Regions from separate parts of the Bacillus sp. URHA0034 genome, predicted to be linked through region 2. Evidence: predicted binding sites of a transcription regulator. Region 2 holds the regulator's gene; the other holds the start of a gene.

Region 1 (7,343 bases), 650 kb from region 2:
TGGATGAAGAAGGCTACTTTTACATTGTTGATCGGAAAAAGGATTTGATTATTGTCGGCGGTTACAATGTTTATCCACGTGAAGTGGAGGAAGTTATTTATAATCATCCGGATGTGGTGGAGGTCGCCGTAGTTGGTGTGCCAGATCCTAATCAAGGTGAGGCAGTTAACGCGTATGTCGTCAGTAAAAATCCTATACTAACTTGGGAACAGCTTCAAGAATATTGCAGAGAGCACCTTGCCAAGTATAAAGTCCCGACAACGATTGAATTCATAGATGAACTTCCTAAGAATACGACTGGAAAAATACTTAGACGAGCCCTTAAAAATTTAATTTCCCAAAAGGTAAACAATTAAAATTTTTTTGTAAAGGCAGGCATTTCGCCTGCCTTTTTAGAATTCTCTAATAAGGGAGGGGAGAAAAAATGGAGCAGGTATTACTAGAGATTCAAAATCATATGGCAGTCATCATCATTAATCGTGCAGAAGCATTAAATGCTTTTAATTATGACACTCTACTAGAATTAAAACAAAAAATAGAATGTATTCGAATTAATCCAGAGGTACGGGCAGTTATTTTCACGGGTGCCGGAGAGAAGGCATTTAGCGTAGGCGCTGATTTAAAAGAACGAAAGCATCTAACCGAGGAGCAAGTGAAGAGAAATTTATATAAAATCAATGAGGTGTTTAACGATATTGATGTTCTGCCTCAGCCTACGATTGCGGCAATAAATGGTTTTGCATTCGGCGGGGGGATGGAACTGGCTTTAGCCTGTGATTTTCGGATTGCAGCCCAGACTGCTGTGATGGGATTAACCGAAACGAGTTTGGGGATTATTCCGGGGGCAGGCGGCACGCAGCGTCTTCCTAGATTGGTTGGACAGGCAAAAGCACTGGAACTCATCCTTACGGCAAAACGGCTTACAGCAAACGAAGCAGATCAGTATGGGCTGCTAACTAAAGTGGTCGATCAAAGTAATTTGTTAAGTGAATGTTTTTCTTTTTGCTCAGAGCTGTTAGCAAATGGACCAGTTGCCCTGCAACAGGCTAAGTTTGCGATTAAGAATGGAATGAATACCGATTTACATACAGGGCTGCAAATCGAACGGAAGGCATATGAGATCACCCTCAAAACGGAGGACCGCATCGAAGCCCTACAAGCTTTTTCAGAAAAGAGAAAACCAAACTTTAAAGGAAAATAACATGGTGCCTGTCACCATGTTTTTTTTTATTTCGTAAATAAAAAAAGTTTGCTAAAATTTATGTTTATGAGTGCGAGAAACAAAGGGGGGAATCAGAATGACTGATTTAGCAATAGGGAAGAATCATCAGAATTTAAGAAAGGCCTTCAAGCAGGGGTTAGCATCGGGATTGGTTATTTTTCGATTGCCTTGACATTTGGCCTCCTTGCCAAAACATCAGGTCTGTCCATTTATGAAACAGTCCTCATGAGTTTGATTGTATTTGCCGGTGCCTCACAATATATTTCGTTAAGTCTAATTGCCTATGGGACAGGAGTTTTTGAGATTGTTTTAACAACCTTTATCGTAAATATACGTCATTTTTTAATGTCTGCCACATTAAATGAGAAGGTTGAAGAGGACCATCTTGTTAACAAACTGTTCTATTCTTTTGGCATTACGGATGAGACCTTTTCAGTGGCAGCAACAAGAGATGATTCCGTAACAACGGGTTATATGTTTGGTATTATATCTGTTTCTTATTTCAGTTGGGTTGTTTTTTCAGGGGTCGGACATTTAATTGGGGCCAGTCTTCCGAAAACATTGCAAGAAAGCATGGGGGTTGCACTATATGCTATGTTTATCGGGCTGCTTGTTCCATCAATGAAAAAAAGCACAAAGATAGTTTTCTTAGCAGTACTAGGGGCTATTTTTAATTCGATCTTTACCCTTGGCCATATCATGGCACAGGGATGGGCAATTGTGAGTACAACACTGCTGTCTGCCGTCATCATGGAATTGATTGAATTGCTAAAAAGTAAGCGGAGGGTCCAAAATGAAGAGTGAAATAGTATGGATGATTATTGGAATGGGGTTAGTTACCTATATCCCGCGGATGCTTCCGTTTCTCTTCTTTAAAGGGAAAGAACTTCCGCCATTTCTTCAAGGGGTCCTAAAAAATGTTCCCTATGCGACACTCGGTGCGCTTATCTTTCCAGCAATAATCTTTATTCAACAAGACGACATTTGGTATGGTGTTCTGGGTGCAGCCGCTGCTTTTGTTACGGCGTACTTAGGAGCCAATGTAATTGTTGTTGTTCTTGGCTCGATTGCAGTCCTTGCTCTATACTCCTATCTTTTATAGCGAGTTTCAGACCGTCTTTTCGTTTTCTTAGTTCTAATTCCGCCTTTTTAAACTAAACTAGGTATAGAGAGGTTGTACAAAAAGGGGGACAGAATCATGGTACGAAAAATGGGGTTCTATGCGGTTTTGGCCTTTTGTTTATATGGTTTGTTTATTTATTGGTATTTATTTCATTTTGCTAATACCTCCTTGCCATTTGAATATCAAGGCTCCAAAGCAGACCCATCAACCTTCCTTAATGGAAGGGAGCTAGACTTGAGCGAAGAGTATTCAAAGATTAGAAATTTATTGTTTTTTTTATCAACTCCATTTGAATGGCTTTTTTATTTTCTTATCCTTTTATTTGGATTTTCAAAGGCCTTTAAGCGCTGGGCGGATCAATCAGCAAAGGTAAAGGCACTGCGGATGCCAATTTATTTAATCTGGCTATCCTTATTTGCCTTTATAGCCACTTTCCCTTTGAACTATATCAGCTATTCATTATCCCGGACCTATCATATTTCAACCCAGACGTTTCCTTCATGGATGAAAGATGAATTAATTGACTTCTGGATTAATTATGGTACATGGCTGATTATTGTCCCAGTCCTCTACTGGTTAATGAAAAAAAGTCAAAAGCGCTGGTGGCTCTATGGCTGGCTGTTATCCGTGCCTTTTACATTATTTATGATGTTCCTGCAGCCGGTTGTTATTGACCCGTTATACAATGATTTCTATCCACTTAAAAATAAGGAATTAGAAACCAAGATTTTAGCATTGGCTGAGAAAGCACATATTCCTGCACAGCATGTTTTTGAGGTAAACATGGCGGATAAAACGAACGCTTTAAACGCTTATGTTAGCGGGATTGGCTCGAATGCCAGGATTGTTCTTTGGGATACAACATTAAATAGGTTAAACGATAATCAAATTTTATTTATTATGGCTCATGAAATTTGCCATTACGTTGAAAAACATATTTATTTTGGAATAGCGGGATATTTGCTGTTATCACTGCTGGGACTTTATTTAACGTACAAAATAATGAACTGGGCTGTAAGAAAATGGGGCAAGGAACTGAAAATAGATGATGTAAGGGATATTCGCTCCTTACCGTTATTTTTTATGATTTTATCCCTGCTTTTATTTTCAGCGAGCCCACTCACTAATTTTGTATCACGTTATGAGGAAAAGCGTGCTGATAAGTATGCAATCGAAATGACCAAAAATCCGGAGGCAGCTATTAGCTCTTTCCAAGAATTAACCAGGTCTGGATTAAGCGAGGTAAACCCGCCATTACTGGTGAAAATATTCCGGTATACCCATCCATCCATGCTTGATCGAATTTCCATGTTAGAAGAATATGAAATTAACCATCGAAACCAATAATAGCAATTCCTTTGAGGCCTAAGATTCTATATCTTGGGCCTTTTTTTCCTAGCTCTATTAAACAATATTGTAGTTTTTTATACTCTGTTGATTGGAGCGGAAGGCGCTCGACACCTGCGGGAGTACGGAGCAGGGGAGACCCCAAAGGCACTTTCAGCGCCGAGGAGGCTTCCCGGCACGCCCGCGGAAAGCGAGCTCCTGGAGTGGAAATCAACAGCCAAATTTAACAGAGCCTTTTCATAAAAAAAAACCGCCAATTTCTCAGCGGTTAAGCATTTTAGGTTCCGAATCGTTTGTTAATCTTTATTAGCTCATTAGAAAGAAGCTGAAAGGTCTTTTTGTCCCGGTTATCAATGGCCTTGTCAATTTTACGCAGCAGCTTTTCCTTTTCTACATTCAACTGGATTTCCGATAACAGCATCTCGATGTATAAATCCTGGACGAAGTTCTCTTTCATACGGGCTCGTTTCATGGCACCAATTTTCATTAATTCTTGGTATGACTTATCATTCATGAAAATCACCTCTGAGCTTTTTTAAAGTATATGGGCTTTTTGCCATAATATCAATAATATTTATAATTTTCTGTCAGTATTATTCTTGACAAATAATTGTGAATACTTTCGGAACAATTCAAAGAAATTAAGGGAGTAAAAAGTAAAAAGTGGTAAGATATGGTGGATAAATGTAACAAAAGGGGTTGGGATTTTGCCGCAAAAACAAATAGGAGATTATATAGTGAATTCTTGTACCATGTATATAAAGCCAGAAGAGTATGGAAATAGTTTATTTTCACTAATTGGTGAAGTCGAAGATGAAATCCTTTCTCCGCTTAAACCATTCAGTATAATTCAAAAAAGTTGTGCTTATTATGGTGTAGATTATGAAGGCAGAAGGAAAGGGACACGGTTATTAATTGACTATTCACGCAAGCTTCCAATTGTGATTGAACCCATTAACAATATCTATACGTTCTGTACGGCTTCGCCAGAGAGTCCAAAATGTATCTGGTTCTTCGCTGAACATATCAAAGATTATCGGCGTGTTTCCGCACGGGAAACATTGGTTATTTTCCGCCATAATCAGACTCACATTTTCCCTGTTTCCTATAGTACATTTAATACCCAAATGCTGCGGACTTCTTATTTACAAATGAAATTAATGCAAAGAGTGGAGTTTAGTAAGAAAAAATTAGCTTTTTTACTTGATGGATCAAGGCTTTCAAAGGCATCAGAGAGCAATGAGCTTTATTTGAATGAGAGAAAATAATGACTATCGGGCTATGTGTCTTTTGGATAAGTATCTTTCTAATAATTCCTGGACTTTGTTTCGAATTCTTGGGTTAAAATAATTATGGTTTTCCTCGTAGCCTTTGTAGATAAACATATACATTGTAAAAGCTTCATCCCGGTTGGTCTCAATTACCTGTAGTTTGTTCTTCTTCATATATTGTTTAACCTCAGCTAACTCGCGTTGAATTTCCTTCATGGTTTCTTCAATTAAATTTAAATAGGGCTTCTTTAGTTTAAAAGGGCTGTTTGTTACAACATTTAAATCACGGTTAAGGATAATAAGAACCATTGGTAAATAAATTGCCATTTCCATGATGTCACGCTCATCCTCTGGAATTCTGGTCATTTTTCATCTTCTCCCTTTATCAAAAATCGAACGAGTGTTCTTGATTAATTTTATCAAATACAGACTGAAAAATGCAATAGGTGATCAGTTTAAGAAAGCTTGTCATATGACAAGCTTTCTTTGTTGCAAAAATAAAGAAAGATATGAGAAAGTTTTTATTAATAGAAGGAGATTGGATAGGGGAAAATGAATTAAAATGAGGATACAAAAAAAGAATAACACCGTCATATAAACTGAAGGGAATTACATGGACGAATGGGTGATAAACAAATGAGAGCTGATAGACATCAAAAAAAGAAAAAGAAAAGATGGCCGTCCATTTTACTTGTGTGTCTGCTGTTGATAGGTGGAGTAACAGGATATGCTTATTATCAATATAAACAAGGGGTTAATCAATCATTAAAAAAAATCAATACTGATAAAAAAGATACAGACGTGGTCTATGATTTTTCAGGGCAAAAAGACCAGTATGGAGATACAAATGTCCTGCTGCTTGGCAGTGATGCAAGGGGAAATGAAAAGTCCCGCTCTGACACTATTATGATTCTCCACTATAACGAAAATAAAGGGACATTCAAACTAACATCGATTATGCGGGACAGCTATGTTGCTATTCCCGGTCATGCCAAACATAAAATTAACTCTGCTTTCGCCCGCGGCGGACCGGAATTAATGAGGCAGACCATTAAGCAAAATTTTGATATTGATTTGCAATACTACGCTATTGTTGATTTTCAAGGGTTTGCTCAGCTTATTGATGAATTATTTCCAAACGGTGTAGAAATGAATGTGGAAAAGAAAATGTCAGCGAATGTTGACCCTCCATTAGAACCTGGTCCGCAGAAACTAAATGGTGACCAGATGCTAAGTTACGTTCGCTTTCGTCATGACGCGATAGGTGACTTTGGACGTGTTGAACGACAACAGAAAGCAATAAAGGCCATAAAGGATCAATTAAGTGGACTTAAAACAGTTGCAAAACTTCCCAAACTTATTGGTGTAGTGACACCGTATGTAAATACAAATATGCCAACCACTGATGGAGCATTTATGGCTAAAGAATTCCTTACAGGTGACCAAAATATTGAAACCCTTCGAATTCCCATTGATAATAGCTTTACAGAGCCGCGGATAAGTGGAGAAGGAGCGGTACTTGATATTGATGTTGAGAAAAATAAACAGGCTCTCCATCAATTTATAACACAGTAAGATTTATTTAATAAAGGAGAAAGCAGGATGGACTTCGAAACACTTAAAGCTTGGTTTACACTTGAAAATATCATGAGCCTTATACAGGAGTATCGGGCTCTTGGTCCGATACCAGGCATCTTGTTGATTATTGTGGAAGCATTTTTGCCGTTTCTCCCTTTATTTGTTTTCGTAATGGCAAATGCCAATGCCTTTGGTCTTTGGCTGGGTTTTTTGTATTCCTGGTTTGGGGCTTGTTTAGGTGCTATCATTGTTTTTCTTCTCATTAGAAAGTTTGGGCAAAAAAAGCTATTATCTTTTCTGCCCAAACATCCAAAAGTCCGCAAACTTATGGATTGGGTGGATCGTCATGGCTTTGGCCCTCTTTTTCTACTATTATGTTTTCCGTTTACTCCATCAGCAGTAGTAAACATTGTCGCTGGTCTTTCGAGAATCAGCTTGGCTCAGTACATGCTGGCAGTGTGTATTGGGAAAATGGTGATGATATTTACCATTAGCTTTATCGGTTATGATCTTCATTCATTGATCACCAAACCTCTTCGTACGGTCATAGTTTTCCTTGTTATCTTTATTCTTTGGTTAATAGGGAAAAGAATTGAAGCTAGAATGAATAAGCGTTTAGAATTTGACCATAATGGAGAAATAGATAGAAAGAAAGAAAAGGAGAAACGGAGGAGTGTCAATGAAGATTGAATGGAAAAAAGAAGGATTAGAATGGATTAAGGCTTTTGCGATTGGAATTATTATTTTTGCGTTTATTCGAACTTTCTTCTTTTCTAATTATATAGTAGAAGGCGAATCGATG
Region 2 (7,343 bases):
GAAATATCATTAGAATCATATAGAACGACTAAACGGCCTAGTTTTAAATGTCCTGCAAGTGAAGCTGCTTCTGCAGAAACACCCTCCATAAGGTCTCCATCACCACAAACACTGTATGTAAAATGGTTCACAATTTCATAGTTGTCTTTATTATAAACACTAGCAACATGGCGTTCTGCCATAGCCATTCCGACAGCCATTGCAATCCCTTGTCCAAGTGGTCCTGTAGTTGCTTCTACGCCTTCTGTGTGGCGATACTCAGGGTGCCCTGGTGTCTTACTGCCCCACTGACGGAATTGTTTCATGTCTTCCATACTTAAATTATAGCCGGATAAGTGGAGCATGCTGTATAACAATGCAGAACCATGGCCTGCAGATAAGACGAAACGATCACGGTTGAACCAGTGAGGATTCTTTGGATTATGGTTCATGAATCTTGTCCATAATGTATAAGTCATCGGAGCAGCACCCATTGGCATACCGGGATGCCCTGAGTTTGCTTTCTCAATCGCATCGATCGATAGCGTACGAATAGATGTTACAGATAAATCATCAATAGTATTAAACATGAATTACATCCTTTCTTGAACACGGATAATAAATACATCCCTTATATTATCTTGCATTGTCTATTAATTCAACTAATAAACAATAATAAGAATGAAAATTTGCCCATTATTTTTATTTTTGACTCCATTTAGATAAAGGTAAATTATCGTAAAATAAAAATACCCCGCCTTTCATTGGCGAGGTAAGAAAATGCAGAAGAGTTGTACCCTTCCTATATGGTTAATGAAGTGGCCGGTTCTTTCTAGCCTTTAATTTTTCAGGTGTTACATCATTACCTTCAGGATCAATAAATTTTGTATTCGTTAAAGTATCGAGCATATTTGCCCGGAAAGTAGCCAAGTATTCACTTCTTAATTTGGATTGTTCTTTTGCTTCTAGCTCTGTTAACCCTGACGATTTTGCTTTTCTGGCCAGTTCATTAATGCGAGCCATTTTTTCTTTTGAAAGCATTCTCACCCATCCTTTCTATCAAATAAAGACACTTGATTTTACTAAAAAAAACCCTTTATGACAAGTAAAGGGCTACTGTTTCTGTGATTCTATATATTCCTGGTATCTTCGATGTACGGTTGCTTTTGAAACATTATACCCAAATCCTCTAAGGGTGGCGGCGATTTCAGCAAACGTCAGTTCATTGTCCCGCAGTCGGATAATTTGTTCAATTGGAACGTCGATTTTCTCCCTGCCGGAGGATTGACCAAGATTTTTTAAGTTTTTTTCCGGCTTATATCCTTGGACTACAGCTCGTTTCATGCCTCGTTTTATTTTTACATTATGCAGCTTACGCTGATATTCTTCTACAATGCTGACTATTTTTAATACCATAGAATCTGATTCAGACAGTTGTAATTCACCATTATGAGAAATACTATAAAGTTGAATTCCTTCTTTTATAATACAGTGCAGGAGAGCAATTTTAGCATTCCCTCTTCCAAGTCGTGTTTCATCCTGAATTAACAATGCCTGAACCTGTGGTTCCTTTATTCGCTCCAATACCTCTAGAATTCCATCTCTTTCAAAATCATAACCACTTGCTTGTTCTTTGATGATGGAATCAATTTCGAATCCACAATGGTTCGCTAGCTGGATTAATTCTTCTTCCTGGCGTTTTAAAGATGTTTCCTGTGTTTCTTTATTGGTACTGACACGACAGTATATAATGGCTTTCATTCTATTTCCTTTCTATTCCTTTGGTGCACTTGCAAGTTGTGTTGGATTGGAAGATTCGTTTTTACTTACCGGAATTACAATTTCTTCACCAGGATAGATTTGATCCTTGATATTTTCATTATGTTTTTTGACCCAGCTTACGAATTCCTTGTGTGATAGAGAATGCTGACCCTCAAATTGATCAGAAATCTTCCATAGTGTATCTCCTTCAGAAATAGTTACTTTTACATATTGTTCATCAGAATGATGGTTTAATAATAAGACGAAAGCTAATGTGCAGCTTAAAAGAATAAGAGTAATAGCATACGAGTATTGGTTCCATAATTTTTTCATGTTTCGCACCTCTTATAAGAATATATGTTCTCTTTTGAATTGATTTCATTATAATCCGAACATTTGTTTGCTGTCAACCATTTTCTCGAACTTATGTTTGTATAGCAGGATACAACATGCTATAATAAAGACAACATTAACCAGGCGAGGTGCATTTTATCATGGTAAAGATATCAAAACGACAGCAAGATATCCTGGAATTTATCAAGGACGAGGTCAAAAGTAAGGGGTATCCACCTTCTGTTAGGGAAATCGGTGAAGCAGTGGGACTTGCATCCAGTTCTACGGTTCACGGTCACCTTGCACGCTTAGAGAGTAAAGGCCTAATTAGAAGAGACCCTACTAAACCAAGAGCGATCGAAATACTAGATGCGGATGAAGCGGCACAGATTCCTAGAAATAAAGTGGTCAATGTTCCTGTAGTCGGTAAGGTAACGGCAGGTATGCCGATCACAGCAATCGAGAATGTCGAAGAATATTTTCCACTTCCTGAAAGCCTGGCTCCTGCAGATGAGCAGGTGTTTATGCTAGAAATCATGGGTGAAAGTATGATAGAGGCAGGCATTCTTGATGGAGATTATGTAATTGTCAAGCAGCAGCAGACTGCAAATAATGGGGAAATTGTCGTCGCGATGACTGAGGATGATGAAGCAACCTGTAAGAGATTCTTTAAGGAGAAAGATTACATTCGCTTGCAGCCGGAAAATTCTTCGATGGATCCGATCATTTTACGAAATGTTTCAATATTAGGGAAAGTGATTGGGGTTTATCGTCATATTCATTAAAACCAAGAGAGCTGATTTCAGTTCTCTTTTCTGTTTGACTTGCATGCTTTACCTAACATAAAAAAGCCTTGCCGCCGGAGCGCCAAGGCCTTTTCATGTTTTTAGTATGTGCTCATGTATTGATCGCGTTCCCATTGGTGAACGACGGTTCTAAACATATCCCACTCGATTTCTTTTGCTTCAACGAAGTGTTCGAAGATGTGCTCTCCTAAACCAGAAACAATTACTTCATTAGCACTTAATTGATCAATTGCTTGCGCAAGTGTTGCTGGAAGATCGATGATGCCTTCTTCGATTCTCTCTTCCTTGCTCATTACATAGATGTTGCGGTCTACTGGAGCTGGAGGAGTTAATTTATTTTTAATTCCGTCTAAACCTGCTTTTAATAGAACAGCCATTGCAAGGTATGGATTTGCTGCTGGGTCCACACTACGTACTTCTACACGTGTGCTTAAGCCGCGAGATGCAGGAATACGGATAAGTGGTGAACGGTTTCTAGCAGACCATGCTACATAACAAGGTGCTTCGTAACCAGGTACTAGACGCTTATAAGAGTTTACAGTTGGGTTCGTTACCGCTGTAAATGCTGGAGCGTGCTTAAGGATACCAGCGATGAATTGACGAGCTGTATCACTTAATTCAAGATTTCCAGTTGGCTCAAAGAATGCATTTTGGCCGTCTTTGAATAATGAAAGGTTACAGTGCATACCTGATCCATTTACACCGAATAATGGTTTTGGCATAAAGGTAGCGTGTAAGCCGTGTTTACGAGCAATTGTTTTTACAACAAGCTTGAACGTTTGAATTTGGTCACAAGCCGTTAATGCATCAGCATATTTAAAATCGATTTCGTGTTGTCCAGGAGCTACCTCGTGGTGGGAAGCTTCAATTTCAAAGCCCATTTCTTCTAGCTCAAGAACGATATCACGACGGCAGTTTTCACCTAAGTCAGTTGGAGCTAAGTCAAAGTATCCGCCTTGGTCGTTAAGTTCTAAAGTTGGTTCGCCTTTTTGGTCTAATTTGAATAAGAAGAATTCTGGCTCAGGTCCAAGATTGAAGTTAGTGAATCCGAGTTCTTCCATTTCTTTTAATACTCTTCTTAAGTTATTACGAGGGTCACCTTCAAAAGGCTTGCCTTCTGGAGTATAGATATCACAGATTAAACGAGCCACTTTTCCTTTTTCAGCAGTCCAAGGGAAAATTACCCATGTGCTAAGGTCTGGATATAAAAGCATATCAGATTCTTCGATACGAACAAATCCTTCAATGGAAGAACCGTCAAACATCATTTTGTTATCAAGTGCCTTTTCCAATTGGCTAATTGGAATCTCAACATTTTTAATGGTTCCAAGAATGTCGGTAAATTGAAGTCGAATAAATTTTACGTTCTCCTCTTTCGCCATCCGTTGGATGTCTTCTCTTGAATACTTTGCCATTTTAATTCCCCCTATTTTAAAAAAGAATGATTAACTTTAATGGAAAAATCGAGACATATCGCCTTGGCGTAATGTAAATCGATTGTTTCTGCCTGTATGCATTAATTCATTGCGGAGAAGCTTTCTAAGTTGTTCATCTGTTAAATCTTGTTTGGCTTTTTCAGTTTGTTTCTCTACTATATTTGATTGCTGCTGCTCCTTGACCATGAACAATTGCTTGATCCCAGCCATGTTCACACCTTGGTCAATTAAGTCTTTTATTTCTAATAGTCTATCAATATCATTTAGACTAAATAGACGTCTGTTTCCCTCGGTTCTTGCTGGAGAAATCAATTGGTGTTCTTCATAATAGCGGATTTGCCTTGCGGTTAACTCTGTTAACTGCATGACGGTCCCGATAGGAAACAATGGCATGGAACGACGAATTTCTTTTCCACTCACCAAATTTCTCCTCCCTTACTGGTAAATCATAATGCTATTATATTTCGTGTAAGAAAAGATGTCAATGTTATGTAAGATTTTCTTACACGATTTTTAAAGAATATTTTGAACAACTTGTATTTTTCTGTTTTTTATATTGTCCTATCAAAGGCTTATTAATCCTTTATCCACTAATTGGTCAATGGCTAAACAGATCGCCATTTTAACGTGGGCATACGTTAAACCGCCCTGGACATAGGCCACATACGGAGGCCTTAGCGGGCCATCTGCTGTTAATTCAATACTGGCTCCTTGGATAAACGTTCCTGCAGCCATAATTACATCATCTTCATAGCCAGGCATATAACTTGGATATGGTGTAACATAGGAGTTAATCGGCGACGCAAATTGAATGGCCTGACAGAAAGAAACCATTTTATCACGGTCATCAAATTGTACAGACTGAATGAGGTCCGTTCTTTTGGCATCCCATTTAGGTGAGGAATTCATCCCCAATTGCTCCAGCATAGCGGCCGTAAACACTGCCCCCTTTAATGCCTGACCGACCACATGCGGCGCGAGAAAGAAACCTTGATACATTTCTTGAAGGCTATAAAGGGAAGCACCAGCCTCGGCCCCAATCCCAGGAGATGTCATTCGGTAAGAACAGGCCTCTACCCATTGTTTTTTTCCAACGATGTACCCGCCTGTTTTCGCAAGTCCGCCCCCAGGATTTTTAATTAATGAGCCGGCCATTAAATCTGCCCCAACATGACATGGTTCTTGATCCTCTACGAATTCACCATAGCAATTATCAACGAAAACGACAAGATCAGGTTTTATTTCTTTGACAAAGGAGATCATTTGACCGATTTCCTCTACCGTGAACGATGGTCTGGTGGCATACCCTTTTGAGCGCTGAATTCCAATCATTTTGGTGTTTGGCTTTATTTTTCCAGCAACTTCATCCCAATTAATCGCCCCCTCTTCTGTTAGGGCGACACTGTCGTATGAAATGCCAAATTCCTTTAAGGAGCCTACCCCATTACCGCGAATCCCAACGATTTCTTCTAGCGTATCATAAGGTTTCCCGGTGATATAAAGCAGTTCATCCCCTGGTCTTAGCACCCCGAATAAGGCAATGGAAATCGCATGTGTACCGGAAATAATCTGCGGGCGGACAAGCCCAGCTTCTCCGCCAAACACATCTGCATAAATTAATTCCAAGGTATCTCTGCCAATATCATCATAGCCGTAGCCAGTAGACGGGATAAAGTGAGAATCACTAACCCGGTGCTTTTGATAGCTTTGCAAAACCCTAAATTGGTTATTCTCCATTTTTTCATCTATGTCTTTATGCACTTCAGCAATTTGCTGTTCCACTTTTTTAACAAGGGAGTGAAGCTTTTCCCCATTTTGCAACTGTTGAAACATGTTGTTACTCCAATCTATATCGTGAATTTCTGTAATTGTCCGGAGATTTGATGATCCGCGAGTGTGTACCCTTTACAACGGTAAAATTGGCCTTCCTCATCAAAAACAAGTTCTCGGAGGATGGTTTCATTTTTCAATTGTGAAAGCAGCTTCCCTTCCGTAGAAGGAATTCGTACTTCGTAAGACTCCATCATCCCCATGACAACTCTTTCGATTTGTTCCTTTAAAGCGTGACGGTCCTTTTCATCAAAGGCACTAATGAAGCTGGTGGTCGTATCCGCTGTGGGAACAAAATCCGGATGTTGAATATCTCTTTTATTATACACGGTTATTTGCGGGATATCTTTTACTTCTAAGTCATCAAGTAACTTTTTCACCGTCTTTTCATGCTGGTAATAGTCTGGATTTGACATATCGACCACATGAAGTAGCAAATCGGCTTCCTTTACTTCCTCAAGGGTAGAGCGGAATGCTGCTATCAGAGTAGTTGGCAGGTCTTGAATAAAGCCTACTGTATCCGTTATTAAGGCTAAGAAGCCACTTGGTAAAATCAATTTGCGTGTCATCGGATCTAGTGTGGCAAACAATTGATTCTCTTCATAAGACTCCGCTTCGGATAACCGATTAAAAAGTGTCGATTTGCCTGCATTTGTATAACCGACGATAGCAACTTGAAAAGTTTTATTTTTCTTTCTGCGCTCACGGTATCTGTCACGGTGCTGAACTATAACGGAAAGCTGACTCTTAATATCATCGATTCTGCGGCGGATGTGTCGTCGATCTGATTCAAGTTTTGTTTCCCCTGGCCCTCTAGTTCCGATTCCGGCACCAAGTCTTGATAGTGCTATACCTTGTCCGGCCAAGCGGGGAAGTATGTATTGCAGCTGTGCCAGCTCAACCTGCAGCTTTCCTTCTTTTGAACGCGCTCTTTGCGCAAAGATATCTAAAATGAGTTGGGTTCGGTCAATAATCCGTGCTTCAATTTCTGAGCCCAGATTTCTTTTTTGGCTTGGTGAAAGTTCGTCATTGAAGATGACGATGTCTGCTTCGAGCTCTTCCACGAGTGCTTTCAGTTCTTCTACTTTACCCTTACCAATATAGGTTGCGGGATGGATGCGGTCTCGTTTTTGAATTACTGAAGCAATGACCTCTCCTTGAGCGGTTTCGGTTAGAGCTCCTAACTCTTCCATCGAAT

Evidence for each region. The regulator LexA, encoded in region 2, represses DNA repair genes until DNA is damaged. The targets are predictions, from matches to a motif close to CGAACATATGTTCG.
Region 1: the regulator LexA is predicted to act here: its motif matches at 5,357-5,370, upstream of ACZ9EE_RS10060 (YhjD family protein).

Annotation. Positions count from the first base shown of each region.
Region 1 covers NZ_JBWCDK010000002.1:1,686,435-1,693,777, reverse strand. The annotation lists gene ACZ9EE_RS10095 (fatty acid--CoA ligase family protein) at 1-356, shown strand, start outside; gene ACZ9EE_RS10090 (enoyl-CoA hydratase-related protein) at 425-1,201, shown strand; gene ACZ9EE_RS10085 (AzlC family ABC transporter permease) at 1,364-2,026, shown strand; gene ACZ9EE_RS10080 (AzlD domain-containing protein) at 2,016-2,324, shown strand; gene ACZ9EE_RS10075 (M48 family metallopeptidase) at 2,421-3,692, shown strand; gene ACZ9EE_RS10070 (IDEAL domain-containing protein) at 3,970-4,206, opposite strand; gene ACZ9EE_RS10065 (competence protein ComK) at 4,400-4,960, shown strand; gene ACZ9EE_RS10060 (YhjD family protein) at 4,964-5,329, opposite strand; gene ACZ9EE_RS10055 (LCP family protein) at 5,600-6,538, shown strand; gene ACZ9EE_RS10050 (TVP38/TMEM64 family protein) at 6,566-7,231, shown strand; gene lepB (signal peptidase I) at 7,221-7,343, shown strand, end outside.
Region 2 covers NZ_JBWCDK010000002.1:1,037,644-1,044,986, forward strand. The annotation lists gene tkt (transketolase) at 1-569, opposite strand, end outside; gene ACZ9EE_RS07060 (DUF896 domain-containing protein) at 790-1,020, opposite strand; gene ACZ9EE_RS07065 (YneB family resolvase-like protein) at 1,093-1,740, opposite strand; gene yneA (cell division suppressor protein YneA) at 1,753-2,073, opposite strand; gene lexA (transcriptional repressor LexA) at 2,235-2,858, shown strand; gene glnA (type I glutamate--ammonia ligase) at 2,960-4,294, opposite strand; gene ACZ9EE_RS07085 (MerR family transcriptional regulator) at 4,331-4,708, opposite strand; gene ACZ9EE_RS07090 (methionine gamma-lyase family protein) at 4,880-6,148, opposite strand; gene hflX (GTPase HflX) at 6,163-7,343, opposite strand, start outside.